Celeribacter indicus: one gene and its partner. The protein of the gene in region 1 binds, or shares a complex with, the protein of each later gene. Links are inferred from orthologs where the notes say so. Each region holds a gene or a part of one and is shown on either strand. Other genes may lie near its edges. The genes, in order: P73_RS01510 and xseA.

Region 1 (14,503 bases):
ACGGCGGCCTTCCCCGCGCCGTTCCAGCTCGACGCGCGGCGCTGCATCTCCTATCTGACGATCGAGCATCGCGGGCCGGTGGACGAGGACTTGCGGGCGCTGATGGGAAACCGTATCTACGGCTGCGACGATTGCCTCGCCGCCTGTCCGTGGAACAAGTTCGCCCAGGTGGCGAAGGAGACGCGCTATGCCGCGCGCGCCGATCTTCTCGATCCGCCGCTCGCGGAGCTCGCGGGGCTCGACGATGCGGCGTTCCGCGCGAAGTTCTCCGGGTCGCCGATCAAGCGGATCGGGCGCGACAGGTTCGTGCGCAACGTGCTCTACGCGATCGGGAATTCCGGGTCGCCGGCGCTGGCGGAGGTCGCCCGCGGCTTGTGCGAAGATGCCGATCCCGTCGTGCGGGACGCGGCGCGTTGGGCCGTTGCGCGCCTGTCGGACTCGTGAAACGTTGGGTTTTCCACCCTTGAGCCGGGAGCCGTCGCGATGAACCCCTTGCGGGGCATTGGCCTCAAACTCGCATCCGTGACCTGTTTCGTCATCATGGCCGCACTCGTGAAGGCCGCGAGCGTCGAGGTGCCGCCGGGGGAGACGGTGTTCTTCCGGTCGCTCTTCACCCTGCCGATCATTTTCATCTGGCTTGCGCGGCGGCATGAATTCGCGGCGGGTCTGAAGGTGCGCTCGCCCATGGGGCATGTCTGGCGCGGCATGATCGGGGCGACGACGATGTTTCTCAACTTCTTCGCGCTTTCGCTCCTGCCGCTTCCCGAGGCGACGGCCATCGGCTATGCCGCGCCGCTGCTGCTGGTCGTCTTTGCCGCGATGTTCGCGGGGGAGACGGTGCGGTTTTTCCGCTTTACCGCCGTGGTCGCGGGGCTTGCCGGGGTCGTCATCGTGATGTTGCCGCGCATCACCATGCTGGACGGCGTGCCCGATCCGCGCGAACAGCTCGGTGTGACGGTGGCGCTGGGGGGTGCGTGCCTCTCGGCGATCGTGCAGCTTCACGTGCGCAACATGGTGCGCACCGAGTCCACCACCTCGATCGTCTTCTGGTTCTCGGTCTCCTGTACGGTCGCGGGCCTGTTCACCCTGCCGTTTTCCGAATGGGTGGTTCCCTCCCCGTATTACGCGACGCTTCTCGTGCTCGCGGGGCTGATCGGTGGGGTCGGGCAGGTGTTCCTGACCTCCTGCTATCGCTATGCCGATGCCTCGCTGATCGCGCCGTTCGAATATGCCTCGATGATTTTTGCGCTGGTCATCGGCTATGTCGTGTTCGGCGAAGTGCCGACGCGGGCGATGATGGTCGGGGCGGTGATCGTCATTGCGGCCGGGATCGCGATCATCTGGCGGGAGCGCCAGCTCGGGCTGAACGACGAGCGGCGCAAGCGCACGGAGACGCTGTGAGTCAGTCGAACAGGCGGTGCCAGAAGCCGTCCCCCGTCCTGCGCTCGTCTGCCTCGGCGGTGGTGCGCCGTTGCCGGACCAGGAGGCGTTCGGCCTGGACGGCGGCGAGAACGCCCTCTGCCGCGCGGGACATGGGGAAGGGGCCGATCCGGCTTTCTCCGACGAGATAGGTGACGGAGACCGAACGGTCCTCCGGCACGGTGCGGAACCTGACGCGGGCCTCGGCGTCCAGTCGTGCGAAGGCGGTTTCGATGGCGGTTGCGTAGTCGTCCCGCGTGTGGACTGCGGGTGCCTTTGACCCGATGTCGACCTGAACGACGATCAGGCTGCGGTCCTCCATCAGCCCGGCCTCGACAAGCCGTTCAAGGGTGATGCCGAGCGGGCGGAGGGAGGGGTTCTTCGTCACCACGTACATCGCGAGCGCGAGGAGCGCCGGGGTCACGAGGAACACGGCGATGAGCAGGATGATGAGGGTGTCGCGTTTGAACACGGGCGGGCTCCGGCCAGTCAGTCGGCGACAGGATGGCCGAGAGCCCTTGATGTCCGGTTAACTCAGCTGCGCACGAGGGTTTCGTAGCTTTCCGCAATGTCGCGGGTGAGGGCGCCGACCTCGAAGCTGTAGTCGCCGATCTGGCCAACCGGTGTCACCTCTGCCGCGGTTCCGGTGAGGAAGCACTGTTCGAAGCCCTCGAGTTCGGAGGGCTCGATCCGGCGTTCGTGGACGGTGACGCCCTTGTCCTCCAGCATGGAGATGACGGTCTGGCGGGTGATCCCGTTGAGGATCGCGTCGGGGATGGGCGTGTGCACCTCGCCGTCCTTCACGAAGAAGATGTTCGCGCCCGTCGCTTCGGCCACATAGCCGCGATAGTCCATGAACAGCGCATCCGAGCAGCCCTTGGCCTCGGCAGCGTGTTTCGACATGGTGCAGATCATGTAGAGGCCGGCGGCCTTGGCGGAGGTGGGGATCGTCTCCGGCGAGGGGCGTTTCCATTTCGCGATGTCGAGCTTGGCGCCGCTGGTCTTTGCATCGCCGTAATAGGCGCCCCATTCCCAGCCGGCGACCGCCATGCGCACGGGGTTGCGGTGCGCTGCGACGCCCATGTCGTCGCCCGCGCCGCGCCAGGCGAGCACGCGGACATAGGCATCGGTCCAGCCGTTCGCCTTCAGCATGTCGTATTTCGCCTTCTCGATCTCCTCGACCGAATAGGGCACCGGCATGTCGAGAAGCTCGCCGGACCGGCGCAGGCGTTCGGAATGTTCGACCGACTTGAAGATCTTGCCGTTGTAGCACCGCTCGCCTTCGAAGACGGAGGAGGCGTAGTGCATGGCATGGGTGAGGATATGAACCTGTGCGTCGCGCCAGTCGACAAGCTTTCCGTCCATCCAGATGAAGCCGTCGCGATCTTCGTAACTGCCCGCCATCGGGTTCTCCTTTTCTTTTCAGAATTCACGAAGTTGCGCAAAACGACCTGAAGCAAGATCTAATGTTGCGCGAAATCCCGGATTCGCTACCAATTCATTCTTGGAATGTCAACAACACTGACTTAAACTGACCGGAAATTATGCAGAACGGAGACGAGGCGACGCATGGCGGACGGCAAGACGGGCGGAGCGAAAAGCGGCGAGGCGCTCCTGTTCCTGACGGACGAGCAGCTTCGCAAGGGGATCGAGGCGATGTTCTTTGCCTATCGCGGGTTCACCGCCGATCCGGATCGTATTCTCGAGAAATACGGCTATGGGCGTGCGCATCATCGTGCGGTGCATTTCATCGGACGCTCGCCGGGGACGAATGTCAACAACCTGCTGGATATCCTCGGGGTGACGAAACAGTCCCTCAACCGCGTACTCAGGACGCTGGTCGAGGACGGTCTCGTAGAAAGCCGCGTGGGGGCGAAGGATAAGCGCGAGCGGCATCTGTTCCTGACGGAGAAGGGGCTTGCGCTGGAGGCCGAGCTGTCGGAAGCGCAGCGGGCGCGGATGCGCGCGGCCTATCGGGAGGCGGGTCACGAGGCGGTCGCGGGATTCCGGCGGGTTCTGGAGGCGATGATGGATCAGGACCAGTCGGAGCATTTCAACGCGGTGAAGGAGGGGAAGGGGTGAGCAACGAGATTCACCTGCTGATCGTGGACGACGACGAGCGGATCCGGGGGCTGTTGCAGAAATTCCTGATCCGCAGCGGGTTCTGCGTGACGGCTGCGCGGGATGCGGCGCATGCCCGGCGGCTGCTCGCCGGGCTGGAATTCGATCTCATCGTGCTCGACGTGATGATGCCGGGAGAGGACGGGATCTCGCTGACGCGCGATCTGCGCAAGAGAATGTCGACCCCGATCCTGCTCCTGACGGCGAAGGGGGAGACGGCGGACCGCATCGCCGGGCTCGAGGCGGGGGCGGATGATTATCTGCCGAAGCCCTTCGAGCCGAAGGAGCTTCTGCTGCGGATCAACGCGGTGTTGCGCCGGGTTCCGCATGTCGAGGAGGCGGAGGCGCCGCCGAAGTACCTGCATCTCGGGCGGTTGCGCTACGACGTGGAGCGCGGCGAGCTCTGGGAAGGGGAGCAGGTGGTGCGGCTGACGGCGACCGAGGCCCAGCTCATGCGGATCTTCGTCTCCTCGCCGGGAGAGCCGGTGTCGCGGACGGATCTCGTGGAACGGCTGGGCCGGGACGGCGGGCAGGCGCAGGAGCGGGCGGTGGATGTGCAGATCACGCGGCTCAGGCGCAAGCTCGAGGACGACCCGCGCCAGCCGCGCTATCTCCAGACCGTGCGCGGGGCGGGCTACATGCTGACGCCGGAATAAACGCGAACTGGCCTTTCCCCGTGGAAAGGCGTTATGGAGGACCGGTAGCAACCGGGAGCAGGAAGATGAGCGAGACTCAGGTCAGTGACATGTCCTTCGAACAGGCGATGGCGGAACTCGATCAGGTGGTGAGCAAGCTCGAGCGCGGTGACGTGGCGCTGGAGGACAGCATCCGGCTTTACGAGCGCGGCGCGGCGCTGAAGGCGCATTGCGAGCGCAAGCTCAAGGAGGCCGAGGAGAAGGTCGAGAAGATCACCGTCGGACCGGATGGCAACGCAGCGGGGACAAGCAAGGCGGACGTCTGATGCAGGACGCACTTTCCGGGTGCCGGGCGGCGGTGGACGCCTGTTTCGACACGGTGTTCGAGGGCTTCGGGACGCTGCCCGTCGAGGAGGGGATGCGCTATGCCGTGAATGGCGGCAAGCGGCTTCGCGCCTTTCTGGTGATGGAGGGTGCGACGCTGCACGGGGTCAGTCCCGAGCGGTCGGTCTGGGCCGCGGCCGCGATCGAGGCGCTTCACGCCTACAGCCTCGTCCACGACGACCTGCCCTGCATGGACGACGACGATCTGCGGCGGGGGCAGCCGACGGTCCACAAGCGGTGGGACGAGACCACCGCCGTGCTGGTGGGCGATGCGCTCCAGACGCTTGCCTTCGAGCTTCTGACGCGGCCGGAACTGGATGCACCGGCGGAGGCGAGGGGCGCGCTGGTCGCGTCGTTGGCGAAAGCCGCCGGGGCGCGCGGCATGGTCCGGGGCCAGGCGCAGGACATCGCGGCGGAGACGGCGCGGGCGCCGCTGACGCTCGACGAGATCACCGAGCTTCAGGCAAACAAGACCGGCGCGCTCATCGAATGGTCTGCGCGTGCGGGGGCCATTCTCGGCGGCGCGGATCCGGAGCCGCTCGGGCGCTATGCGCAGGCGTTGGGCCTCGCCTTCCAGATCCGGGATGACATCCTCGATGTCGAGGGCGATGCCGAGAAGACCGGGAAGGCCGTGGGCAAGGATGCGCGGGCGGGAAAGGCCACTTTCGTCTCCCTGCTCGGACTTGAGGGCGCGAAGGCCCGTGCTAGCTCTCTTGTGGACGAGGCCTGTGCGGCATTGAGCCCCTATGGCACACGGGCGGAAGCCTTGCGAGATCTGGCCCGGTTCGTTATCTCGCGGGAAACCTGAGAAAGCGAGACGCCATGTCCGACCGTCCAGCCACGCCGACCCTCGACCGGGTGACCGTTCCCGCCGATATGAAAGTCCTGTCCGACGCGGAGCTGAGGCGTCTGGCCGACGAGTTGCGCCAGGAGACGATTTCGGCGGTGTCGGTGACGGGCGGGCATCTGGGGGCGGGGCTCGGTGTGGTGGAGCTGACGGTGGCGCTCCATGCGGTGTTCGACGCGCCGCGGGACCGGATCGTCTGGGACGTCTCGCATCAGACCTATCCGCACAAGATCCTGACCGGACGGCGCGACCGGATCCGCACCCTGCGGCAGGAGGGCGGGCTGTCGGGGTTCACCAAACGGTCGGAAAGCCCCTATGACCCGTTCGGGGCGGCGCACAGCTCCACCTCGATCTCGGCGGCGCTGGGCTTTGCTGTGGCGCGCGATCTCGGCGGGGCGCCGGAGCACGGAATCGGCGATTGTATTGCGGTGATCGGCGACGGATCCATGTCGGCGGGGATGGCGTTCGAGGCGCTGAACAATGCGGGCCATCTCGGCAAGCGGCTGATCGTCGTCCTGAACGACAACGACATGTCGATCGCACCGCCGACCGGGGCGCTCTCCTCCTATCTCACGCGGCTCTATACCGGCGCGCCGTTCCAGGAGCTGAAGGCAGCGGCGAAGGGCGCGGTGTCGCTCCTGCCGCATCCGTTCCAGGAGGGGGCGAAGCGGGCCAAGGAGATGCTCAAGGGCATGGCCATCGGCGGGACATTGTTCGAGGAGCTCGGGTTTTCCTATGTCGGGCCGGTGGACGGGCATGACATGGAGCAGCTCCTGAGCGTGCTGCGGGTGGTGAAGGCGCGGGCCACGGGGCCGATCCTGATCCACGCGATCACGCAGAAGGGCAAGGGCTACGCCCCGGCCGAGGGGCGCGCGGACAAGGGGCATGCGACCGGCAAGTTCGACGTCGTGACCGGCGAGCAGAAGAAGGCGGCGTCGAATGCGCCGTCCTATACCTCGGTTTTCGCCAGGGCGCTTATCCAGGAAGCGGAAGCGGATGACAAGATCGTCGCGGTGACCGCCGCCATGCCGGACGGGACGGGGCTCAATCTTTTTGCGGAGCGGTTTCCGAAACGGTGTTTCGACGTGGGGATCGCGGAACAGCATGGCGTCACCTTCTGTGCCGGCCTTGCCGCCGGCGGGATGAAGCCGTTCTGCGCGATGTATTCGACCTTCCTGCAACGCGGGTACGATCAGGTCGTCCACGATGTTGCGATCCAGCGGCTGCCCGTGCGCTTCGCCATCGACCGCGCCGGGCTCGTGGGGGCGGACGGGGCGACGCATGCCGGGTCCTTCGACATCGCTTTTCTCTCCAACCTTCCGGGCATGGTGGTTATGGCGGCGGCCGATGAGGCGGAGCTGAAACATATGGTCGCGACCGCAGCCGCGCATGATACGGGGCCGATCGCCTTCCGTTACCCGCGCGGCGAGGGGGTCGGCGTTCAGATGCCCGAACGTGGAGAACCGCTCGAGATCGGCAAGGGCCGTGTGGTGCGCGAGGGGGAGCGCGTGGCGCTCCTGTCCTTCGGCACGCGGCTCGAACATGCGCAGCAGGCGGCGGAGAACCTCGCGGCGAAGGGGATTTCCTGCACCGTCGCGGATGCGCGCTTTGCCAAGCCGCTCGATCACGCGCTGATCCGCGATCTTGCCGCCCATCACGAGGCGCTGATCACGCTCGAGGAGGGCGCGATCGGCGGATTCGGGTCGCATGTGGCCGATTTCCTCGCGCGCGAGGGCGTATTCGACCGCGGTCTGAAATTCCGCTCCATGACGCTGCCCGACATCTTCATCGACCAGGCCAGCCCCGAGGCCATGTACCGGATCGCGGGGCTGAGCGTGGCAGATATCGAGGCGAAGGTGCTCGCCACGCTCGGTGTCGCGGATCTTGCGAGCCGGCGGGCCTAGAGCCCGGCGAGTTTCTGCGTGAGCAGGACGACGGCGACGGCGAAGCCCGCCACTGTCGCATAGCCGAAGAGCACGAGCAGGCCGTCGCGCACCATGATGCCGATCATGAAGAGGCTGATCGCGAAGCAGGCGACGGAGGTCACCATCGGCAGCAGCTCGAGAAACGGTATGATCATGCACAACAGGACGATCGTCACATAGACGAGGTTGTTCCAGGGGGGACGTGCGAGCACGGCGATGCGCCGCCCCGTGCGCCTGTCGATCCATTCCGCGGGTTTGCGCAGCCAGCCCACGGCATTGGAGACGCGGCCGCAGGGGAGTTGCCGGCGCCGGATGACACCGGGCAGCCAGAGGTGGTCGACACCGAGAATGGCCTGGATCGCGAAGAGCAGCATGATCACCGAGCCGACGGTGGGCATGCCGGGGATGCCCGAGAGCGGGGAGACGAGCAGAAGGGCGGGGACCAGCAGCGCGGGCGCGAAGGAGCTATGGCCGATCTCGTCGAGAATCAGGTCCACGGTCACGGCGTCTCCGCTACAGGCGTGGTCCAGCGCGGTGAGGATGTCGTTGACGGTGCGGATTTCTGGCATGAACCTGCTCATGGGACCCTGATGGCGGGACAACGCGCGATGCGAGGAATTGGTTCAGCATGCCCACGGCGATTTACGCGCCGGTGCGGATATGCAGTCTCCGCGGACCGGGTTTGAGCAAAAGGGCGCGCAATCGCGGTTGATCGGCCCTGGCGGTTCGGCGAAGTCTTGGGCCACGCACAGACCGGACGCGCGCGCGTCCTCCCACGCAGGATTTCCGACGGATGACAGATCTCGCCACGGCCCCGGCCCATATCCGGCCCGGCATCATCCAATTCGCGCTGGCGATGGGCGGATTCGCCATCGGAACGACGGAATTCGCCTCGATGAGCCTTCTGCCCTATCTCGCGCGCGGGCTGGGGATCGGGGAGGCGGAGGCGAGCCATGTGATTTCCGCCTATGCGCTGGGCGTGGTGGTCGGGGCGCCGGTGATCGCGGTGCTGGCGGCGCGGTTCGAGCGGCGGCGGCTCCTCGTGGCGCTGATGGGCCTGTTCTGTGTCGCGAACCTGATGTCGGCCTTCGCGCCGGATTACGGCACGATGCTTCTGTTCCGGTTCCTCAGCGGGGTGCCGCACGGCGCCTATTTCGGCATTGCCGCGTTGATGGCGGCGTCGCTCGTGGCGCCGAACCAGCGGGGCAAGGCGGTGGCGCGGCTCATGCTCGGGCTCACCATCGCGACCGTGCTCGGCGTTCCGATGTCGAACGTGCTGGGACAGAGCGTTGGCTGGCGCTGGGCCTTCGCGCTTGTCGCGGTGCTGGCGGCGGTGACGGGGGTGCTGATCCTGACCTACGCGCCGCGGGGGCCGAAAGGCGGGGCGAGTTCCGATCCGCTGCGCGAGCTTTCCGCGCTGGGCAACCGGCAGGTGCTTTTGACGCTCCTGAGCGGCGCGGTGGGATTCGGCGGGTTCTTTGCGATCTATACCTATCTCGCCTCGATCCTCCTCGAGGTGACGCATCTGCGCGAGGATGTGGTGCCGCTCTACCTCGCGGTGATGGGCATCGGCATGACCTTTGGCACGCTGATCGCGGGCTGGGCGGCGGATCGCGCGCTCAACCTCTCCGTTTTCCTGCTGTTCGCGATCAATATCGGACTGATGCTGTCGCTGCCCGCGCTGGCGGGGCAGGCCTGGGGCATGCTCGGTTTCGTGGTCGCGATGGGACTGGCGGGCGGATTTCCGATCCTCGGGCAGACGCGGCTGATGCTGGTCGCGGGAGAGGCGCAGTCGCTGGCGGCATCGCTGCATCACTCCGCCTTCAACGTGGCCAATGCGTTAGGGCCGTTCGTCGCCTCGCTCTTCATCGCGCGGGGCTACGGGTTTCCCTCGGCGGGCTATGTCGGTGCGGCACTGACGCTGGGCGGAGCGATCATTTATGCGATCACCCTGATGGATTATCGCCGCATCCCGGCGCGCAGCGCGCGCAGGCCGGAGCGGTAGTCGGGATAGAGGAGCGTGATGCCGAGCTCGCGCTTCATCCGGTCGTTCCGCACGCGCTTGCTTTCAGCATAGAAGCTGCGCGCCATCGGCGTCATCTCCGCGGGTGCGAAGTCCTCCGCCGGCGGCAGTGGCAGGCCGAGGAGTTCGGCGGCATATCCGATCACCTCCTCCGGCGGTACGGGAAGATCGTCGCAGACGTTGAAGATCCCCTGCGACCGCCGGTCGATGCCGGCCTCGAGCACCTGCGCGATATCCTCGACATGGATGCGGGAAAAGACCTGTCCGGGCTTCACGATCCGACGCGCGGTTCCGGCGCGGAGCTTTGCGAAGGGGCCGCGCCCCGGTCCGTAGATCCCGGCGAGGCGAAAGATGGCGAGCGGAAAACCGAGCGTGCGCGCCGCCTCCTGCCAGTCCGCTTCGGCCTGCACCCGTGCGATGCCGCGGCGCGTGGCGGGGGTGAGCGGCGTGTCCTCGTCTACCCAGCCGCCGTGATGATCGCCGTAGACGCCGGTGGTGGAGAGATAGCCGACCCATTGCAATTGCGGCGCGGCGGCGCGCAGGGCACTGTGCCAATCCCGGAGCATCGGGTCGCCCTCCGCATCGGGAGCGGCGGACACGAGAAGGTGCGTGGCACCGCAAAGATCCGCCGGCACCGCATCCTGCCCGAGCAGCAGCGGCCGGACGCCCGCCGCCTCGAACTCCTGCGCCTTTGCGGGCGTTCGCGTGGTCCCGGTGATCGTCCAGCCCCGCGGCAGGAGATGCCGGGCGAGGGCCTGCGCGCTGTAGCCGTGGCCGAAGGAAAACAGGTGTGGTCTCGTCATGCGATTTGCCTCCATGGGGCGGGTCTTGCGTCCGCCGCCGTCTTGGTCTCAACTGATCCGGAACATGCCGCGCGCCGGTTCGATGCCGAGAGACATATAATAACAAGGGAAAAGGGATGAACAGCAGGACCAGGACCCTGAATGTCGAGACACCGCCGGCACGCGCGCCGCGCAGCTTCACCGATCCGTCGGAGGCGGTCGATTGTCTCGAGGCGCTCTATGCCGAGGCGACCGGCTACCTGACGGAGAGATTTTCCGACCTGGCTCGCGGCGGTGCCCCGAAGGCGCGCTACCGCGCCTTCTATCCCGAGATCCGGGTGGCGACCACCTCCTATGCGAAGATGGACAGCCGCCTGTCCTTCGGACATGTGGCGCGGCCCGGCGTCTATTCGACCACGATCACCCGGCCCGATCTCTTCCGCAACTATCTCGTGCAGCAGATCGCCCAGATCGTGCGCAACCATGGCGTGAGCGTGGAGGTGGGGCCGTCGCAAACTCCGATTCCGATCCATTTCGCAGTGGCGACGGATGACAACATCACCGTGCCGCAGGAGGGCGCGATGTCCTATCCGCTGCGCGACGTCTTCGACGTTCCCGATCTGACGACAACCCACGACGACATCGTCAACGGGTTCGATTTCAAGCATGCGGACGGGTCCGCCGCGCTCGCACCCTTCACTGCGCAGCGGATCGACTATTCGCTCGCGCGGCTGTCGCATTATACGGCCACCGATCCGGTGCATTTCCAGAACCATGTCCTGTTCACGAACTACCAGTTCTACGTCACGGAATTCGAGGCCTATGCGCGGGCCATGCTGGCCGATCCGGCAAGCGGCTACACGAGCTTCGTGTCGACGGGGAATGTGGAAATCACCGAGGCCGACACGCTGATCCCGCCGACGGCGAAGATGCCGCAGATGCCGGCCTACCATCTCAAGCGCCCGGACGGGCAGGGGGTGACGCTGGTGAACATCGGGGTCGGGCCGTCGAACGCGAAGACGGCGACGGACCATATTGCGGTGCTGCGGCCGCATGCCTGGATCATGGTCGGCCATTGCGCCGGGTTGAGGAATTCCCAGCGGCTCGGCGATTTCGTGCTGGCGCATGCCTACCTGCGGGAGGACCACGTGCTCGACGACGATCTTCCGGTCTGGGTGCCGATCCCGGCGCTGGCAGAGATCCAGACCTCGCTCGAGGACGCGGTCGAGGAGGTGACGGAGCTCGAGGGCTACGAGCTCAAGCGGATCATGCGGACGGGTACGGTGGCGACCATCGACAACCGCAACTGGGAGTTGCGCGACCAGTCGGGGCCGGTGCAGCGGCTGAGCCAGTCGCGTGCGATCGCGCTCGATATGGAAAGCGCGACCATCGCGGCGAACGGATTCCGCTTCCGTGTGCCTTACGGCACGCTCCTCTGCGTCTCGGACAAGCCACTCCATGGCGAGCTGAAGCTGCCGGGGATGGCTTCCGAGTTCTATACGACGCAGGTTGCGCGGCATTTGCTCATTGGAATTCGCGCAATGGAAATCCTGCGCGAAATGCCAATCGAACGCATTCACAGCCGAAAATTGCGGTCTTTCGAGGAGACAGCCTTCCTCTGAGCGGCATTTTCGCTTCGAAATGGGCGAAAAACGCCCCGTAACGTACACTAGGCGTTGTGCGTCCCCTCAATATTCGCTTAGAAATGCGCAATAACCCCCAAAGTCATGGGGGATGACGAGGAGATACAGACATGACGAAACCGATGACCAAGACCCAGCTGGTTGCCGCTCTCGCCGACGAGATGGGATCCGACAAGAAATCCGCCGGTGCCGCCCTCGAGGCGATCACCAGCATCATCACCAAGGAAGTGTCCGCCGGCGGTGCCGTGACCCTTCCCGGTGTCGGCAAGATCTATTGCCGTGAGCGTCCCGAGCGCATGGTGCGCAACCCGCAGACGGGCGAGCAGATGAAGAAGGAAGCCGACAAGGTCGTGAAGATGACGATCGCGAAGGCGCTGAAGGACAGCGTGAACGGCTGAGCCGTTCTCTGCATGTATCAGGCAAAGGGTCGTGCCGCGGGCGCGACCCTTTCTCTTAGCGCGAGAGGCCGGAGGTGCGGCGGCCGGGCTCTGCCAGGGCTCAGTCCTTCTGGAGGCGTGTCATATGCGTGTTGCGCGTCACGAATGTCGAGAGTGTCCGACCTTTTGTGTATGGCTGAACTGCCTTGCCTCTTCCTGATCGAAGCACTGGAGCAGCTTCTTCTGCATCTCCAGAGTGCGGGACATGCCGTCGAGCACGACCTCGTGCCCGTGCGGGGTCAGTTCGAGAACCCTTTGCCGGCGGTCTTTCTCGCCGGTTCCGATCCGCATGAGGCCCCGCTTCTCGAGCAGGGTTGCCGCCCGTCCGCAGCTTGCCTTGTCGATCCTCGACAGCTCGGCAATGTCCGTGACCGAGCGCCGGGGATAGCAATAGGTCACGGTGAGGAGAATCCACAACAGCGGGGTCATGTTGAGCCCCTTCATCGTGTCGTCGAAGAAAAAGAGGAAAACCTGATAGGCGCGCCTCAGGAGGTGACCGGGATTATGGGACACCAGCTCATAGATTTCGTCGCCGGCTAACTCCTCGAGGTTCACGTGCCGGGCTTCTCGGTCGATGGATCGGGACATGCGTTTCTTATCCTTGTGTCATCGGGCGCTCGGTTGGTTGCGGTTGGAGCAGCATGGTCACCCGTCCTCGAAGGCCCGAGGCTGACACGTTTTGCGACGCAGGTCCGCCAACGCCTCGTAACCCGAATATATGGGATGGAAGCGCGAATCCAGTTCGGACAACGCCGAGCGTTCCGATGCACGGGACAAATCAGGTGTCACCCCGACATCTGGTGTCGTCTTTCGTTTGGTGTCGAACGACACATAGTTTGGCGCCTGGAGTTTATGCAAGCACCTGTTTTCTTGTAATTCGAAGGCGTGGCTCCGACAACAAATCGGCTCTTTTCGACAGTTGGTTTGGCACCTAGCTGGCTGGGACGGTCGCGTTAGGGCAACAAAAAAGGCCGCCCATCGGGCGGCCAAGAATGCGTAGAAAATCGCAGGATGCACTGGGTTTCGATGACTGGGTAGGGTGCTGGCCCAGGTAGATTTTGGGGGATGAACTTCGCTAAATCTGTGCCAGTAAGTGGTCTCTTAAGCGCGCGAGTGCGTCGGCGAGGTTTTCCATTGAGTAGTGAAAAGAAAAGAACCCGATCAAAAGAAGCACTGCGATCAGGGGCAATAGAAAGGCTCCCGAAATGAGCAATATCACGTACCTCGCCTTTGACTGCTGTGTATTGCTCCTATGATCCGCCCAAGCTTTTCGAAGTTCGTCACCAAGAATTGCGCTTACCCCGAAGGCTGCTAACAGAGCCAAGTGAACCGCTCCGGGTTTGCCGGAGGCTCCAACTCTTGAGTAGGATGGAGCATCATGAGCAAGACAACGAACAAATATTCCCCTGAAGTGCGCGAGCGAGCGGTTCGTATGGTTTTGGACAACGCCGGTCAGCATGAGAGCCGCTGGCAAGCGATCGTATCGATCTCGGCGAAGATAGGCTGTTCGACGAACACGCTGAATGACTGGGTCAAAAAGGCAGAGATTGATCGTGGCGACCGTGCTGGGGTCAGTACCGAGATGGCCGAGAAGATGAAGGCGCTGGAGCGCGAGAACCGCGAACTCAAGCAGGCGAATGAGATCCTGCGGAAGGCGTCGGCGTATTTTGCGATGGCGGAGCTCGACCGCCGACCGAAGTCATGATCGCCTTTATCGACGATTATCGTGGAGAGCTCGGGGTCGAGCCGATCTGCAAGCACCTGCCGATTGCCCCGTCCACATACTACGATCATCTGGCCAAACGGGCCGACCCTGATCTGCGCTCGGATCGGTTCAAGCGCGACGACGAGCTTCGCCCCGAGATCGAGCGCGTGTTCGATGAGAATTACAAGGTCTATGGCGTGCGCAAAGTCTGGCGCCAGATGCGGCGGGAAGGATTTGATGTGGCCCGATGCACGATAGCCCGGTTGATGAAGGATTTGGGCCTGCAGGGCGTCATCCGGGGCAAGCCGCATAAAACGACGATCCCTGACAAGAAGCAGCCGTGCCCGATGGACAAGGTAAACCGGCAATTCCGGGTGCCGGCACCGAACATGCTCTGGGTCAGCGATTTCACCTATGTCGCCACCTGGCAAGGGTTCGTTTATGTGGCATTCGTGATCGACACGTTCGCGCGCCGGATCGTTGGGTGGCGCGTCAGCCGCACGGCTCACACAGGCTTCGTTCTCGACGCTTTGGAACAGGCTGTTCATCAGCGGCAGCCTGGTGTGGGACTGATCCATCACT
Region 2 (14,580 bases), 3.3 Mb from region 1 along the record:
GCCGAGGACGGAAAGAAATACGGCTGGGACATCCGCATCGGTGCCTTCGACTGGCCGGCCTTCCAGCAGAAGCTCCAGGCGGAGCTGTCGCGCCTCGAGGGGATCTATACGCGCAACGCGGAAAATGCGGGGGTCGAGATCCTGCACCAGCGCGCGACGGTGAAGGATCCGCATACGGTCGTGCTCGCCGACGGGACGGAGAAGACCGCGAAGCACATCCTCGTCGCGGTGGGCGGCAAGCCCTTCCTGCCCGACACGGTGCCGGGGATCGAACATGCGATCACCTCGAACGAGATCTTCGACATCCCGGAGATGCCCAGGCGCATCCTGATCGTCGGCGGCGGCTATATCGCCTGCGAATTCGCCTGTATCTTCAACGGCCTGGGGGCGGAGACGACGCAATATTACCGCGGCGCGCAGATCCTGCGGGGCTTCGACGACGAGGCGCGCGGGCATATCGCGGAGCTGATCAGCGAGCAGGGGGTCGCGCTCCATGTCGGCACTGATGTCGAACGGCTCGAGAAGCGGGAGGACGGCATCTGGGTGAAGGCGACGGACGGGCGCGAGGCGGTGTTCGACGTGGTGCTCTACGCGACCGGGCGCAAACCCGCGACGAAGGGCCTCGGCCTCGAGGAGGCGGGGGTGAAACTCGGGCGGATGGGCGAGGTGCTGGTGGACGACTATTCCCAGACCAACGTGCCCTCGATCTTCGCCGTGGGCGACGTGACCGACCGGATCCAGCTCACGCCCGTCGCGATCCGGGAGGCCGTGGCCTTCCACGAGACCGTGTTCGGCGGTATCCCGACGAAGGCCGACCATGCCTGTGTGCCCTCTGCCATCTTCACCCAGCCGGAATACGGCGCCGTGGGGATGACGGAGGAACAGGCGCGCGCGGAACGTCCGGTCGAGGTCTATTCCGCGGCCTTCCGCCCGATGCAGAACGCCTTCATCGAAAAGAACCACCGGGTGATGTTCAAGCTCATCGTCTGCCGGGAGAGCCGCAAGGTGCTGGGTTGTCATATCGTCGCACCCCAGGCGGGAGAGATGATCCAGCTCGCCGGGGTCGCGGTGAAGATGGGCGCGACCAAGGAGGATTTCGACGCCACCGTGGCCGTGCATCCGACCATGGCCGAAGAGATCGTCCTGATGAAGGAGCCGACGCGCGTGCACAAGTGACACGCCGCCGCCGCCCCGGCGGAGGCGCGCTCTTGAAACCCGGCGTCAAAACGAACAGGTTACAGACGAGCCTTGGCCCGACGGGAACCTCCGCCGGGCCAGACCCATACGAGAGAGGAACAGACCTTAATGGCCAGCAACAATGGCGGTCCCTGGGGGAGCGGGGGCGGTGGCAATCGTCCGTCCGGTCCGGGCGGCGGCGACAAGCGCGGTGGCAGCGGGCGCGGCGGCAACGGCCGGCGCCCCGGCGACCAGCCGCAGATCCCCGAAATCGACGAGATGCTGTCGAAGGGCAATGAATATCTCAAGGTCCTGATGGGCGGCAAGGGCGGCCAGAACGGCGGCGGCCCGCGCGGTCCGCGCGGCGAGGGGCCGGGCCTGTCGAAGGGCACGGTCGCCCTTGGCGTGGTGATCGCCGTCGGCCTCTGGGCGTTTTCCTCCTTCTACACGGTGAAGCCCGAGGAACAGTCCGTGGAGCTTTTCCTCGGCGAATTCTACAAGATCGGCAATCCGGGCCTGAACTTCGCGCCCTGGCCGCTGGTGAGCTATGAAAAGGTGCTGGTGACCGGGCAGCGGACCGAGAATATCGGCGTCGCCTCCGGGGGCGCGGACAGCGGGCTGATGCTCACCACCGACGAGAACATCGTCGACATCGACTTCCAGGTGGTCTGGAACATCAACGACCCGGCGAAATATCTCTTCAACCTCGCGGAGCCGCGCGAGACGGTTCAGGCGGTCTCCGAATCCTCGATGCGGGAGATCATCGCCGCCTCGGAACTCGCGCCGATCCTCAACCGCGACCGCGGGCTGATCTCCGACACGGCCAAGAGCCTGATCCAGAGCACGCTCGACGGCCTCGACGCGGGCATCAACATCGTGCGCGTCAACCTCGACAAGGCCGACCCGCCGCGCGAGGTGATCGACGCCTTCCGCGAGGTCCAGGCGGCCGAACAGGAACGCGACCGGCTCGAACGCCAGGCCGATGCCTATGCCAACACGGTGCTCGCCCGTGCGCGCGGGTCCGCGGCACAGATCCTCGAGGAGGCGGAGGGCTACCGCGCCCAGACGATCAACCGGGCGCAGGGTGAGGCTTCGCGCTTCAGCGCCGTGCTCGAGGAATACAGCCAGGCTCCCGCGGTGACGCGCAAGCGCCTCTATCTGGAGACGATCGAGGAGGTCTATGGCGATCTCGACAAGATCATCATCGACGAGGGCGCCGCAGGCGGGCAGGGCGTCGTGCCCTATCTGCCGCTCAACGAGCTGCGCCGCTCCGGCGGGACGACGAACGGAGGATCGAACTGATGCGGAAACTTCCGATTCTTGTCGCGGTGATCGTGGTGGCGCTGGTGCTCGTGCTGTCCTCGCTCTTCGTCGTGGACGAACGCCAGAAGGCGCTCGTGCTGCAATTCGGCCAGATCAAGGCCGTGAAGGAGGAGCCGGGGCTCGCCTTCAAGATCCCGTTCATCCAGGAGGTCGTCTATTACGACGACCGCATCCTGTCGCTCGACACCTCTCCGACCGAGGTCACGCCCTCCGACGACCGCCGCCTCGTGGTGGACGCCTTCGCGCGCTACCGCATCGCGGATGTCGTGCGCTTCCGCCAGGCGGTCTCGACCGGCGGCATCGCCAGGGCCGAGAGCGATCTCGAGGGCATCCTGATCGACCGGATCCGCGCGGTGCTCGGCGCCGACGGGGTGACCTCGAACACGATCCTCTCCTCCGAACGCGCCCGTCTCATGCAGACGATCACCGAACAGTCGCGTGCCCGCGGCGAGGTGCTCGGCATCGAGGTGCTCGACGTGCGCCTGAAGCAGACCAACCTGCCCGAACAGAACCTCGACGCGACCTTCGCGCGGATGCGGGCGGAACGCGAACGCGAGGCGGCGGACGAACGCGCCCGCGGCGAAGAGGCCGCGCAGCGCGTCCGGGCGCAGGCCGACCGGACCGTGGTCGAGCTCGAATCCGACGCGCGCCGGCAGGCGGAGATCACGCGCGGTGAGGCGGATGCGGAAAAGAACCGCATCTTCGCGGAGGCCTATGGCGCCGATCCGGAATTCTTCGAGTTCTACCGCTCGCTGAACGCCTATCGCGCCGGTCTGAGGGGCGAGAACACCACGCTGGTGATCTCCCCGGACAGCGAGTTCTTCGACTACCTGTCCTCCGATCAGGGCCGCGGGGCCGCCCCTGCGACCGCGCCGCAGCCTGCGGCGCCGCAGACGCCGGCGGCGGATCAGTGATCCCATGGGCTTCCTGATCCTCGCGATCGGACTGGTTCTCTGTGTGGAGGGGCTGGCGCTGGCGCTGGCCCCTTCCCGCATGGAGGATCTGGTGCGCGCCGTCGCCGCCCTCCCGCCCGCGCGCCGGCGCGTGCTGGGACTGGCGGCGCTCGCGCTCGGGGTGGTGCTGATCGCCCTGGCGCGGGGGTTTGTCGGCCTCCCGCTTTGATCTCCCGGCGGGGCGGCCCGTCGGTCCGGTGCAAGGTCGCCATCGTCGAGGCCGAACGCCCCCGGAAGAACGCCGGCTCACGGCGCCGGCCCCGCGCGCGACAGCCGGGAACGGCGTGGCCCCTGTCTCATATCCGCCGTTGTTTCGGACGCTCCCGGACGCTGCCCCGCACCGGATCGCGGCACCCGACCAGACCCGGCGCGGCGCATCCGGGGCGCGGCATCCGCGCCCTGTTTCACCGCGCTGTGAGAGTTGTGTCAGGCTTTCTCCTTGTCACACCGCCCTCACATGCTGTTGACTGGTTGCGACCGACATTGAGTTGTGCGCCTGCGGCGGCCGGGATACCAGAAAACGCACATCTCGCGCCGCGCTCACGCCGGTCCCGGACCTGAGCCCGCGGCGCTTCAGACGGAGGATGACTTACCCATGATACAGGCTCGCGCCTTCTCTTCCGACACGGCTGGCTCCCGCGTCGATTTCCGTGCGATGTGCCTCGCCCTTCTGGCGACGGCCGCATTGCTCTTCCAGGCCGTTTCCGCCGAGGCGCGCGGCGCGCCGGAGACCTTTGCCGATCTCGCCGACAAGGTGAGCCCCGCCGTGGTCAACATCACCACCACGACCGTGGTCGAGGCGACGACCGACCAGCAGCCGATCGTGCCCGAAGGCTCTCCCTTCGAGGATTTCTTCCGCGATTTCATGGACCGCAACGGCCAGGGACCGCACGGACCGCGCCGCTCCCAGGCGCTCGGCTCGGGCTTCGTGATCTCGGAAGACGGCTACATCGTGACGAACAACCACGTCATCGACGGGGCCGACGAGATCGAGATCGAGTTCTTCGAGGGCGGCACACTCGCCGCGGAGCTCGTCGGTACCGATCCGAAGACCGACATCGCGGTTCTCAAGGTGGAAAGCGAGGAGCCCCTCCCGTTCGTGCCCTTCGGCGACAGCGACGCGGCGCGGGTGGGCGACTGGGTGATGGCCATGGGCAACCCGCTCGGACAGGGCTTCTCCGTCTCTGCCGGGATCGTCTCGCAACGCGGCCGGGCGCTGTCGGGTGCCTATGACGACTACATCCAGACCGACGCGGCGATCAACCGCGGCAACTCCGGCGGACCGCTGTTCAACATGGACGGCGAGGTGATCGGCGTGAACACCGCGATCCTCTCGCCCAACGGCGGGTCGATCGGCATCGGCTTCTCCATGGCCTCCAACGTCGTGACCCGCGTCGTCGACCAGCTCAAGGAATTCGGCGAGACCCGCCGCGGCTGGCTCGGCGTGCGCATCCAGGACGTGACGCCCGATGTGGCCGAGGCGATGGGGCTCGAGCAGGCGCGCGGCGCCCTCGTCACCGACGTGCCCGAGGGCCCGTCGAAGGAGGCCGGCATCGAAAGCGGCGACGTGATCATGTCCTTCGACGGCACCGACGTGGCCGACACGCGCGAACTCGTCCGCACCGTCGGCAATACCGAGGTGGGCAAGGCGGTGCGCATCGTCGTCTTCCGCGATGGCAAGACGCAGACGCTGATGGTCACGCTCGGCCGTCGCGAGGAGGCCGAGAATGTGGCCTTCCCGACCGACGAGGACGGCGGACAGCAATCGCCCGAGACCTCGCAGATGATGGGGCTGACGCTCCAGCCGCTCGACGAGACGCTGCGCGAGGAGCTGGGCATCTCCGCGGGGACCGACGGGCTTGCCGTGGTCGAGGTGGACGAGAGCTCGGAAGCCTTCACCAAGGGCCTGCGTGCGGGCGACGTGATCACCGAGGCCGGCCAGCAGAAGGTGGCGACGGTCGCCGATCTGCAATCGCGGGTCGACGAGGCGCGCGAGGCCGGGCGCAAGACGGTGCTGCTGCTCGTGCGGCGCGCGGGCGAGCCGCGTTTCGTCGCGCTCGGTGTCGCGGAGGAGTGACGCAGCCCTGAGCGAACCCAACCCTCTCGGAAGGCGGCCTTCGGGCCGCCTTTTTCCGTGTGGTCGGCGGGCGGAGGGCGAGGCAGGGCGCCCGGCCGAAGCCGGCTCAGCCCTCCCGCGGCACTTCCTTCAGCCCCAGCCGGCGCGCGGCGGCAAGCGACAGGATCTCGCTGTCCAGGCCCTGCTCCTTCTGATAGGCGCGCAGGGCGCGCCGCGTGGCGCGGTCGAGCCGCCCGGTGACCGGCCCCGTGAAATGGCCGCGCACGGCGAGCGCACGCTGGAGCGAGGCGACGAATTCCGGCGTCAGCTCTTCCGCGCAGAGCGCCTCGAACCGCAGCTCCTGCCGTTCCCGCACGATCTCCTGCCGGGTTTCCGTGCGATAGACGGCCGGGCGGACGACGCTGCCGTCGCCGGCGAGGCGCGGCGGCTGCGCGAGCACCTGTTCGGTGACGGTCTCGATCACCGCGGGGGTGACGTGGCGGGCATGGCAGACCGCCGGATCCGCCCCCGCGGCCTCGGGCGCGCGCATCGCCGGGTCCGCCGGCGTGCCCATCTGGCACCCGGTCGACAGCAGCGCCGCCATCCAGAACATCCCCGCCGCCCCGCGGCCTGTTGCCTTCATCTGCCCGTCCGGTCCTTGCCGCCCTCTGCATCCCTTCCGGGCGCTTTCGGCAACTCTACCGCGAACACGCGGAATTCCAAGGGATTCCGCGGCGCCCTGCGCGGCAATCCGCTCCGCCGGACGCCGCCAGAACGCTCTTTTCTCTGCAACGCAGCCAAGCTAAGCCTGTCAGGGATGGCTCCGGGATCAGAGCGGAAGGACGAGAGAATGGTCAAGATCACCTATATCGAGTTTGGCGGCACCGAACATGTGGTGGACGTGCCGGTGGGCAGCACCGTGATGGAAGGCGCGCGCGACAACGGCATTCCCGGCATCGACGCCGATTGCGGCGGGGCCTGTGCCTGTTCGACCTGCCATGTCTACGTCGCCCCCGACTGGGTCGACAAACTCCCCGAGCGCGACCCGATGGAAGAGGATATGCTCGATTTCGCCTTCGAACCCGATCCGGTGCGCTCGCGCCTGACCTGCCAGATCAAGGTGACCGAGGCGCTGGACGGGCTCGTGGTCAACATGCCGGAAAAACAGATCTGACAGGGCGCCGCGGCTCCGGAAACCGCCACCCCGGCGGCACCGGGACCGACGGCGGGACGCGGCTTGTGGAGGGGGCCCGCCGCCACGCGGCCGCGACCTGCGACCTTCGCGCCGCATCTCCTGTGCAGGTGACGCCTTTCGGAAACTTCCGTTCCTGATCGCGCCGCAACTTCCCGTCATTCCTGTCGTTTTCGCTCTGGCGCGCGGCGCGTGCCGGGAGCAAGACTGCGCGCCGTACCGATAACGCGAAGGCCCGATATGTCGTCCCACGTCCTCACCGTCACCTGTCCCTCCCGCCGCGGCATCGTCGCCGCCATCTCCGGCAAGCTCGCCGAGCTCGGCTGCAACATCACCGACAGCGCGCAATTCGATGATCCGGCGACGGGGATGTTCTTCATGCGCGTGAGCTTCGCCTCCGAGACCGGGCTGAGCCAGGCGGAGATCGACACCGGCTTCGCTCCCGTGGCCAGGGCGCTCGACATGGTCTGGACGGTGCACGACGAGGCGCGGAAGATGAAGGTCGTGATCCTGGTCTCCCGCTTCGGCCATTGCCTCAACGACCTGCTCTACCGCTGGCGCATCGGCGCCCTGCCGATCGACATCGTGGCGGTCGTGTCCAACCACATGGACTACCAGAAGCTCGTGGTGAACCACGACATCCCCTTCCACCACGTCCGCGTGACCAAGGAGAACAAGCCGGCGGCGGAGGCGCGGCTGCTCGAGATCGTCGAGGAGAGCGGCGCGGAACTCATGGTGCTGGCGCGCTACATGCAGGTCCTCTCCGACAGGCTGTGCCAGAAGATGTCGGGCCGGATCATCAACATCCACCATTCCTTCCTGCCGTCCTTCAAGGGAGCGAATCCCTACAGGCAGGCCTTCGAACGCGGCGTGAAGCTGATCGGCGCGACGGCGCATTACGTCACCGCCGATCTCGACGAAGGCCCGATCATCGAACAGGACACGATCCGCGTGACCCATGCGCAGAGCGCGGAGGATTACGTCTCCCTCGGCCGCGATGTCGAGGCGCAGGTCCTCTCCCGCGCGATCCACGCGCATATCCACCACCGGGTCTTCATCAACGGCAACAAGACCGTGGTCTTCCCGGCGAGCCCCGGCTCCTATGCCTCCGAGCGCATGGGCTGAGACCGGGCAGGGGGCGCTCGCGCCCCCTCCGGGCCTGCGGCCCGTTCACCCCCCGAGGATATTTGCGAGCAGATGAAGCAGGCCGCCGGCGAGGGGCGGGCAAGGAAAAAGGCGCGCCGTTCGAGCGCGCCTTCGTTTCGTCGCGAGCGCCCCGGCAAGGGCTGTGCGCCGCAAGGTCCAAATCCGGAGGGCCATTCGAGCCAGCGGTGCCTTTCGCAGCTCCCTTATGCCATGCCGTGATGAACGCTTTCTTAACGGGAACGCGATTCCTGCGGCTTTTTGCTGCCGGAAATACTCACCCGAGCGCGCGCCAGCCGATATCGGAGCGGTTGAACCCTTCGGGCCAGTCGATCTTTTCGATCATCGCATAGGCGCGGTCGCGCGCCTCGGCGAGGCTGTCGCCGCGGGCGGTGACGTTGAGCACCCGTCCGCCGGCCGCGACGATCCGGCCGTCCTTCTCCGCGGTGCCGGCGTGGAAGACCATGGCGCGGCTGTCTTCCGGCAGCGCGTCGAGGCCGCGGATCACGGTGCCTTTCTCATAGGCGCCGGGATAGCCCTTCGCGGCCATCACCACGGTCATCGCATGGTCGTCGGCCCAGTTCACCCGCGCCTGGTCGAGGGTGCCTTCGGCGGTGGCGAGCATCAGGTCGAGCGCCTGTGCGCCGAGCCGCATCATCAGCACCTGGCATTCCGGATCGCCGAAACGGCAATTGTATTCGACGAGGCGCGGCTGTCCGTCCTCGATCATGAAGCCGGCGTAGAGCACGCCCTGGTAGGGCGTTCCGCGCCTGGCCATTTCCGCCACGGTTGGCCTGACGATCTCCTCCATCGCCTTTTCGATGACCGCCCCGGTCATCACCGGCGCCGGGGAATAGGCGCCCATGCCGCCGGTGTTGGGGCCGGTGTCGCCGTCGCCCACGCGCTTGTGGTCCTGCGCGGTGCCGATGGGCAGCACGTTCTCCCCGTCGCAGAGGACGAACCAGGAGGCCTCTTCGCCCTCCATGAATTCCTCGATCACCACCTCGGCGCCCGCGCCGCCGAAGGCACCGGCGAACATGTCGTCGACGGCGGCGAGGGCGGTGGCCTCGTCCATCGCGACGATCACGCCCTTGCCGGCGGCCAGCCCGTCGGCCTTGACCACGATCGGGGCGCCCTGGGCGCGGATATGGGCCTTTGCCCTCTCCGCATCGTCGAAGCGGGCGTAGCCCGCGGTGGGGGCGCCGCAGGCGTCGCAGATCTCCTTGGTGAAGCCCTTGGACGCCTCGAGCCGGGCCGCCGCCTTCGACGGGCCGAAGGTCAGGATGCCGGCGGCGCGCAGGTCGTCGGCGACCCCGGCGGCGAGGGGCGCCTCGGGGCCGATGATGACGAAGTCGATGGCATTTTCCTCGACGAAGGAGACGACGGTGGGGCCGTCCTCGATGTCGAGCGTCGCGCATTCGGCGATGGCCGCGATCCCGGCATTGCCCGGTGCGACGATCAGCTTGTCGCATTTCGGGTTCTGCATCACCGCCCAGGCCAGCGCATGCTCGCGCCCGCCGCTGCCGAGGATCAGAATATTCATCGCGCCACTCCCGCTTTCAATCCGGTTTGGCGCGTTTTAGGGTGTGACCCGAGACGACACAAGCATGAGCAGCAGCCGGAGACCCAGCATGTCCGACCTTTTCGAGGATGACGGCCCGCAGGGCGTATCGAACGCGCCGGAATTCACCGTGTCCGAGCTCTCGGGCGCGGTGAAGGCACTGATCGAGGGCGAATTCGGCTATGTCCGGGTCCGCGCCGAGGTGGGGCGGGTGTCGCGCCCGCGCTCGGGCCATCTCTATTTCGATCTCAAGGACGACAGATGCGTCATCAACGCGGTGAGCTGGAAGGGGCAGGTCGCGCGGATGGAGGTCCAGCCCGAGGAGGGGATGGAGGTCGTCGCGACGGGGCGGATGACGACCTTTCCCGGCGGCTCGCGCTATCAGATCATCGTCGACAACCTGGAGCCTGCGGGGGCGGGCGCGCTCATGGCGATGCTCGAGAAGCGCAAGAAGATGCTGGCCGCGGAGGGGCTGTTCGAGGCCGCCCGCAAGCGGCCGCTTCCCTATCTGCCGCGGGTGATCGGGGTGGTGACCTCGCCCTCCGGCGCGGTGATCCGCGACATTCTCCACCGGCTGCGCGACCGTTTCCCGCGTCACGTCCTGATCTGGCCGGTGGCGGTGCAGGGGCAGAGATGCGCGCAGGAGGTGGCGAACGGCATCCGCGGGTTCAATGCCCTGCCCGAGGGCGGAGCGATCCCGCGGCCCGATCTGATCATCGTCGCCCGTGGCGGCGGCTCGGTCGAGGATCTCTGGGGGTTCAACGAGGAGATCGTGGTGCGTGCCGCCGCGGCCTCGGAAATCCCGCTGATCTCGGCGGTGGGGCATGAGACCGACACCACGCTCATCGACTTTGCCGCCGACCGGCGCGCGCCGACGCCGACCGCGGCGGCGGAGATGGCGGTGCCGGTGCGCCGCGAGCTCTGGGTGACGGTGCAGGAGTTGCGCGCCCGGATGGAGCGTGCCCTCGTCGCCGCGGTGGAGATGCGCCGCCAGCGCCTGCGCGACCTGTCCCGCGCGATGCCGCAGAAGGAGCGCCTGCTCGACGGGCCGCGCCAGAGGGTCGACCAGGCGGAGGCACGGCTCGGTCAGGCGCTGGTGGGCGGAGTGCAGCGGCGGCGGCTCCACCTGTCCGAAGTGTCCACGGTGCTGCGCCCGAGCCTGCTGCGCGGCCGGCTGGAGACCCGGCGCGATCGCCTCGCGAGCTGCGGCGCGCGGCTCGCGCCGGCGCTCGCCCGCGGCACGGGGCAGCACAGGCGCGACCTCGACCGGCTTTCGGGGCGGCTCGCGCCCGCGACGGTGGCGCGCAAATCCGCGGAGGCGCGCCGCGATCTGACGCAGCTTTCGGCGCGTTTCGCGCGGGCCGCGACGGCGCAGGGCCAGCGCTGGCGCGCGGATTTCGAGCGCCGGGCGGGGCTTCTGGAGGCGCTGTCCTACGAGAAGACGCTCGAGCGTGGCTATGCCGTGGTCCGGGATGCCGCGGGCGGGGTGATCACCTCCGCGAAGGAGGCGGCGCGGATGCACGAGGTCCAGTTTGCCGACGGGCGCGTGCGGATCGGCGGCGGCGTGGCGGCGGCCCCTGCGAAGCGGGGGGGCAGATCCGCGGGCGGGGACGGGCCGGATCAGGGCAGCCTGTTCTGAGCGCGGCGGTCGCTGCCGCGGTGTCGACCGGAGCGGGCGCGGTCACACGCCGATCTGCGGTCCCATGCAGGAGAGCGGGCCGTCGCTGGCCCAGGCCTCGTAGAGCTCCGTGCCGCTCTCTCCCTGGAACACCGCGCGCAGCTTGTCCTGTTCCATGAAGAACTGCCAGCATTGCGGCGGTGTGCCGTCCTCGTAGAGAAAGCAGATGTTCTCCCCCTGCTCGTACCAGATCCCGTCCTTGCAGGTGTCCTCGTCGAAGGCCCAGCGCACCCGCTTTCCGGGCAGGTATTGTTCGGTCCCGTAGGGCTGTCCGCTTTCGGCGAAGGTGAGGGTCTTGCCCTCCGTATAGGCCTCGAATTCCGCGCCGGTGAGCGGATCGGCGAGGAGGGGGGCGGCGAGCAGGACCGAGGTCAGGAGGGCGAGCGGCATTTTCATGGCGCGGACCATGCCATAGCGCGGCGAGTCGCTCCATTCACAATCCCGCCGGAGGCTCATGTCGTTTCCGTGACGGAGGCGACGCGTGCCACCCGCCTGTCCATCACCCGGAACCAGAGGCGCGGGACGAGGGCGAGCGTCGCCATCGCCGGCAGCGAGCGCGGCAGCAGCGGCATCTCCGGCGTGAGCTCCAGCGCGACGTAGGGCTTCATCGGATGGGCGTGGTGGTCGGAATGGCGCGGCGCGTTGAGCATGAGCAGCGAGGTGAACCATTGCGGACTGTTCCAGCTGTGGGCAGGGCCGACGGGGGCGTATCTGCCTGGCGCGATTTCCCGGCGGCGCAGCCCGTAATGCTGGACGTAGTCGGAGAGAAGGAGCTGTGCGGAGGCGTAGCCGGCGAGCAGGACATAGGCGGTCAGCCCGGCCGCGCCGCCGATGACGAGGGCGAGCAGGAGACAGGCGAGCGCGCCGCCGAGATAGAGCGCGTAGGGATGCAGGTCGTCGGACCGGCCCCGCGCGCGGAGGGCGTTTTCGGCCCGCAGGCCGGCGCGGAACGACCCCCACCAGGCGCGCGGCAGGAAGCGGTAGTAGCTCATCCCGAGCGGGGCGGAATTCGGATCCTCCGGCGAGGCGGCATAGCGGTGATGCACCCGCGGATGGGCGCTTGCATGATGGCCGAACAGGAGCGTGATATAGACCCAGGTCCCGAGTCGCCTGAGCGTCGGGTCGGCGCGGTGGATGAGTTCGTGGGCGTTCGAGTTCGACACCTGCCCGAAGAACAGGCCGAAGCCGAGGAAGATCACGAGCCGTTCCCAGACCGCATGACCCGCCCCGGACAGCGCCCAGACCGCGAGCGGGAGCATTGCAAAATGCGCAATCGCGAGGAGGGTGGAGAGGGCGTTGGCATCGGGAAACTCCGCCTCCGGGTCCGCGGGGTCGCGGGCGACGGCAACGAGCTGATCGAAGGAATAGGCCAGCGCGGTCATGTAGAAAAGGCCGGCCGCCGCCCAGATCCCGCCAAAGACGGCACCGAGGCCGAGCAGCGCCACCGGGGCGAGTGTGGTCATGGCGAAAAGACGAACGATATGAGGGGTTTTCATTGTGAGACTAAAGTCGTAGGAGTGATTCAACTATAAGTGTATCTATTGAAGGGGTGTGTCGGACAATCGGGAGATCGGGACATGGGCATAACTTTCGCATTGGTGGCGGCATTGCTTTCCGCACTGGCCTACCTGCCATTGACCGAACGCGCCCCGACACCGCTCCGCTCCCTGGTAAAGGCCCTGCCGCTCACGTTTTTTACACTGATGGCGTGGATCTGGCAAACCCCGCTTCTGCTGGTCCTCGCGCTCGCCCTTTCCGCGCTGGGTGACGTGCTTCTCTCCTATCCGGGCGACCGGCCGCTGGTGCGCGGCATGATCGCCTTCGGCCTCGGGCATCTGTGCTATATCGGGCTGTTCGCGCCCGAATTCCAGGCGGCGGCCCTTCTCCCGGTGGCGGTGCTGGTGGCGCTGGCGGTCTCGACCGAAGCCTGGCTCGCGCCCCATGCCGGGCGGCTTCGGTGGCCGGTGCGGATCTATGTGCTGATCATCACCGTGATGTGCATCATGGCGCTCGGGCTGTGGCCGGTGCGCCCGCTGGTGACGGCGGGGGTGGCGCTCTTCCTGCTCTCCGACCTGCTGATCGGGATCAAGCTGTTCCGCACGCCGCCGCGCCCGGAGCGGCTGCGGGCGCTCAGCTGGGCGCTCTGGGTGTTCTATGTCGCAGGCCAGTTGCTCATTCTTTTCGCCTATCAGCCCCATGCGGGGCTTGTCCTACAGGGGTAGGAGCCTTTAAGTGACGTGCGAACGGAGGGTCCATGTCGCTTTTTTCGAAACTGAAGAATCGCCTGATGAAGACCTCGTCGAAGATCGACGAGGGGCTGGAGGCCATCGTCGGGGAAGGCGGTTCGGAAAGCGGCGCCGAGGAGGCTTTCGCCGAAGAGATCCTCGCCGGACCGGAGGCGCCTGAACCGCCTGCGCCGGAGCCTGAGCCGCGCCCCGCGCCTGAACCCGCGCCGCAGCCATACCCCGAGCCGCAGCCCGAGCCCACGCCGGTGCGCCCGCCGACGCCGACGGAACTCCCGGACGCCCGTCCGGTGGAGATGCCTGACGACAGGCCCGCCGAAATCGCCCCCGAGACGCCGCGGGAACTGCCCGTGACGCCCGCACCGCTCGAGATCCCGCCCGTCGAGGACGTGGTCGCGGAGGGCGGGGAGACGGTGACGCCGGGCTTTCTCGGCCGGCTCCTCGGGCGGAGGGACACGAAGACCGTCATCCGCCGCACGCTCGACGATGACATGCTCGAAAGCCTCGAGGAGCTGCTGATCACCGCCGACATGGGGGTGGACACGTCGATGCGCGTCACCGCGGCGATGGCCGAGGGGCGGTACGGGAAGAAACTGTCGGTCGAGGAGATCAAGCGCCTGATGGCCCGCGAGATCGCGCGGATCATGGAGCCGGTCGCGCGTCCGATGCCGATCTATCCGAAAAAGCCGCAGGTCGTGCTGGTCGTGGGCGTCAACGGTTCCGGCAAGACCACGACCATCGGCAAGCTCGCGAGCCAGTTCCGGGCGGCGGGCAAGTCGGTGGTGATCGCGGCGGGGGACACGTTCCGCGCGGCCGCCGTCGAACAGCTCCAGGTCTGGGGCGAGCGTGCCGGCGTGCCGGTCCTGACCGCGCCCGAGGGCTCCGATCCCGCGAGCCTCGCCTTCGACGCGATGACGAAGGCGCAGGAAACCGGGGCCGATCTCCTGATGATCGACACTGCCGGGCGGCTCCAGAACCGTCAGGACCTGATGGAGGAGCTGGCAAAGATCGTCCGCGTGATCCGCAAGAAGGACGAGAGCGCGCCGCACAACACGCTGCTTGTGCTCGACGCCACGACAGGGCAGAACGCGGTCTCGCAGGTCGAGACCTTCCGCAAGATGGCGGATGTCTCCGGCCTCGTGATGACGAAACTCGATGGGACCGCGAAGGGCGGGGTGCTCGTAAGCCTCGCCGACAGGTTCGGCCTGCCGATCCATGCGATCGGCGTGGGCGAGCAGATCGACGATCTGGCTCC

Evidence for each region.
Region 2: the proteins of P73_RS01510 (region 1) and xseA are in contact, whole or in part, in a cryo-EM structure (PDB 8TXR), measured with the Escherichia coli proteins. The link is inferred for Celeribacter indicus from one-to-one orthologs.

Annotation. Positions count from the first base shown.
Region 1 is NZ_CP004393.1:298,247-312,749, forward strand. What follows is about bases 3,122-5,881. They hold P73_RS01510 (exodeoxyribonuclease VII small subunit), read left to right. Parts: upstream 3,122-4,261; coding sequence 4,262-4,501; downstream 4,502-5,881. Other genes in these bases: P73_RS01500 (MarR family winged helix-turn-helix transcriptional regulator), read left to right, coding at 3,122-3,501; P73_RS01505 (response regulator), read left to right, coding at 3,498-4,196; P73_RS01515 (polyprenyl synthetase family protein), read left to right, coding at 4,501-5,367; dxs (1-deoxy-D-xylulose-5-phosphate synthase), read left to right, coding at 5,382-5,881. In the rest of the region: tRNA epoxyqueuosine(34) reductase QueG, read left to right, coding at 1-444; P73_RS01485 (DMT family transporter), read left to right, coding at 484-1,401; P73_RS01490 (hypothetical protein), read right to left, coding at 1,403-1,891; P73_RS01495 (branched-chain amino acid aminotransferase), read right to left, coding at 1,954-2,823; more of P73_RS01500, read left to right, coding at 2,989-3,121; more of dxs, read left to right, coding at 5,882-7,310; P73_RS01525 (exopolysaccharide biosynthesis protein), read right to left, coding at 7,307-7,900; P73_RS01530 (MFS transporter), read left to right, coding at 8,125-9,336; P73_RS01535 (SDR family oxidoreductase), read right to left, coding at 9,291-10,157; P73_RS01540 (AMP nucleosidase), read left to right, coding at 10,274-11,758; P73_RS01545 (HU family DNA-binding protein), read left to right, coding at 11,890-12,177; P73_RS01550 (MarR family winged helix-turn-helix transcriptional regulator), read right to left, coding at 12,316-12,804. UniProt on the Escherichia coli protein: Bidirectionally degrades single-stranded DNA into large acid-insoluble oligonucleotides, which are then degraded further into small acid-soluble oligonucleotides.
Region 2 is NZ_CP004393.1:3,568,279-3,582,858, reverse strand. Bases 8,922-11,758 are described here. They hold xseA (exodeoxyribonuclease VII large subunit), read left to right. Parts: upstream 8,922-9,474; coding sequence 9,475-11,043; downstream 11,044-11,758. Other genes in these bases: P73_RS17615 (alkane 1-monooxygenase), read right to left, coding at 11,535-11,758; P73_RS17620 (hypothetical protein), read right to left, coding at 11,086-11,538; purD (phosphoribosylamine--glycine ligase), read right to left, coding at 8,922-9,386. Outside these bases: gor (glutathione-disulfide reductase), read left to right, coding at 1-1,176; FtsH protease activity modulator HflK, read left to right, coding at 1,306-2,478; protease modulator HflC, read left to right, coding at 2,478-3,413; P73_RS17655 (DUF2065 domain-containing protein), read left to right, coding at 3,418-3,621; P73_RS17650 (Do family serine endopeptidase), read left to right, coding at 4,108-5,529; P73_RS17645 (peptidoglycan-binding domain-containing protein), read right to left, coding at 5,636-6,151; P73_RS17640 (2Fe-2S iron-sulfur cluster-binding protein), read left to right, coding at 6,359-6,682; purU (formyltetrahydrofolate deformylase), read left to right, coding at 6,941-7,825; more of purD, read right to left, coding at 8,121-8,921; more of P73_RS17615, read right to left, coding at 11,759-12,578; P73_RS17610 (lysoplasmalogenase), read left to right, coding at 12,660-13,304; signal recognition particle-docking protein FtsY, read left to right, coding at 13,337-14,580. UniProt on the Escherichia coli protein: Bidirectionally degrades single-stranded DNA into large acid-insoluble oligonucleotides, which are then degraded further into small acid-soluble oligonucleotides.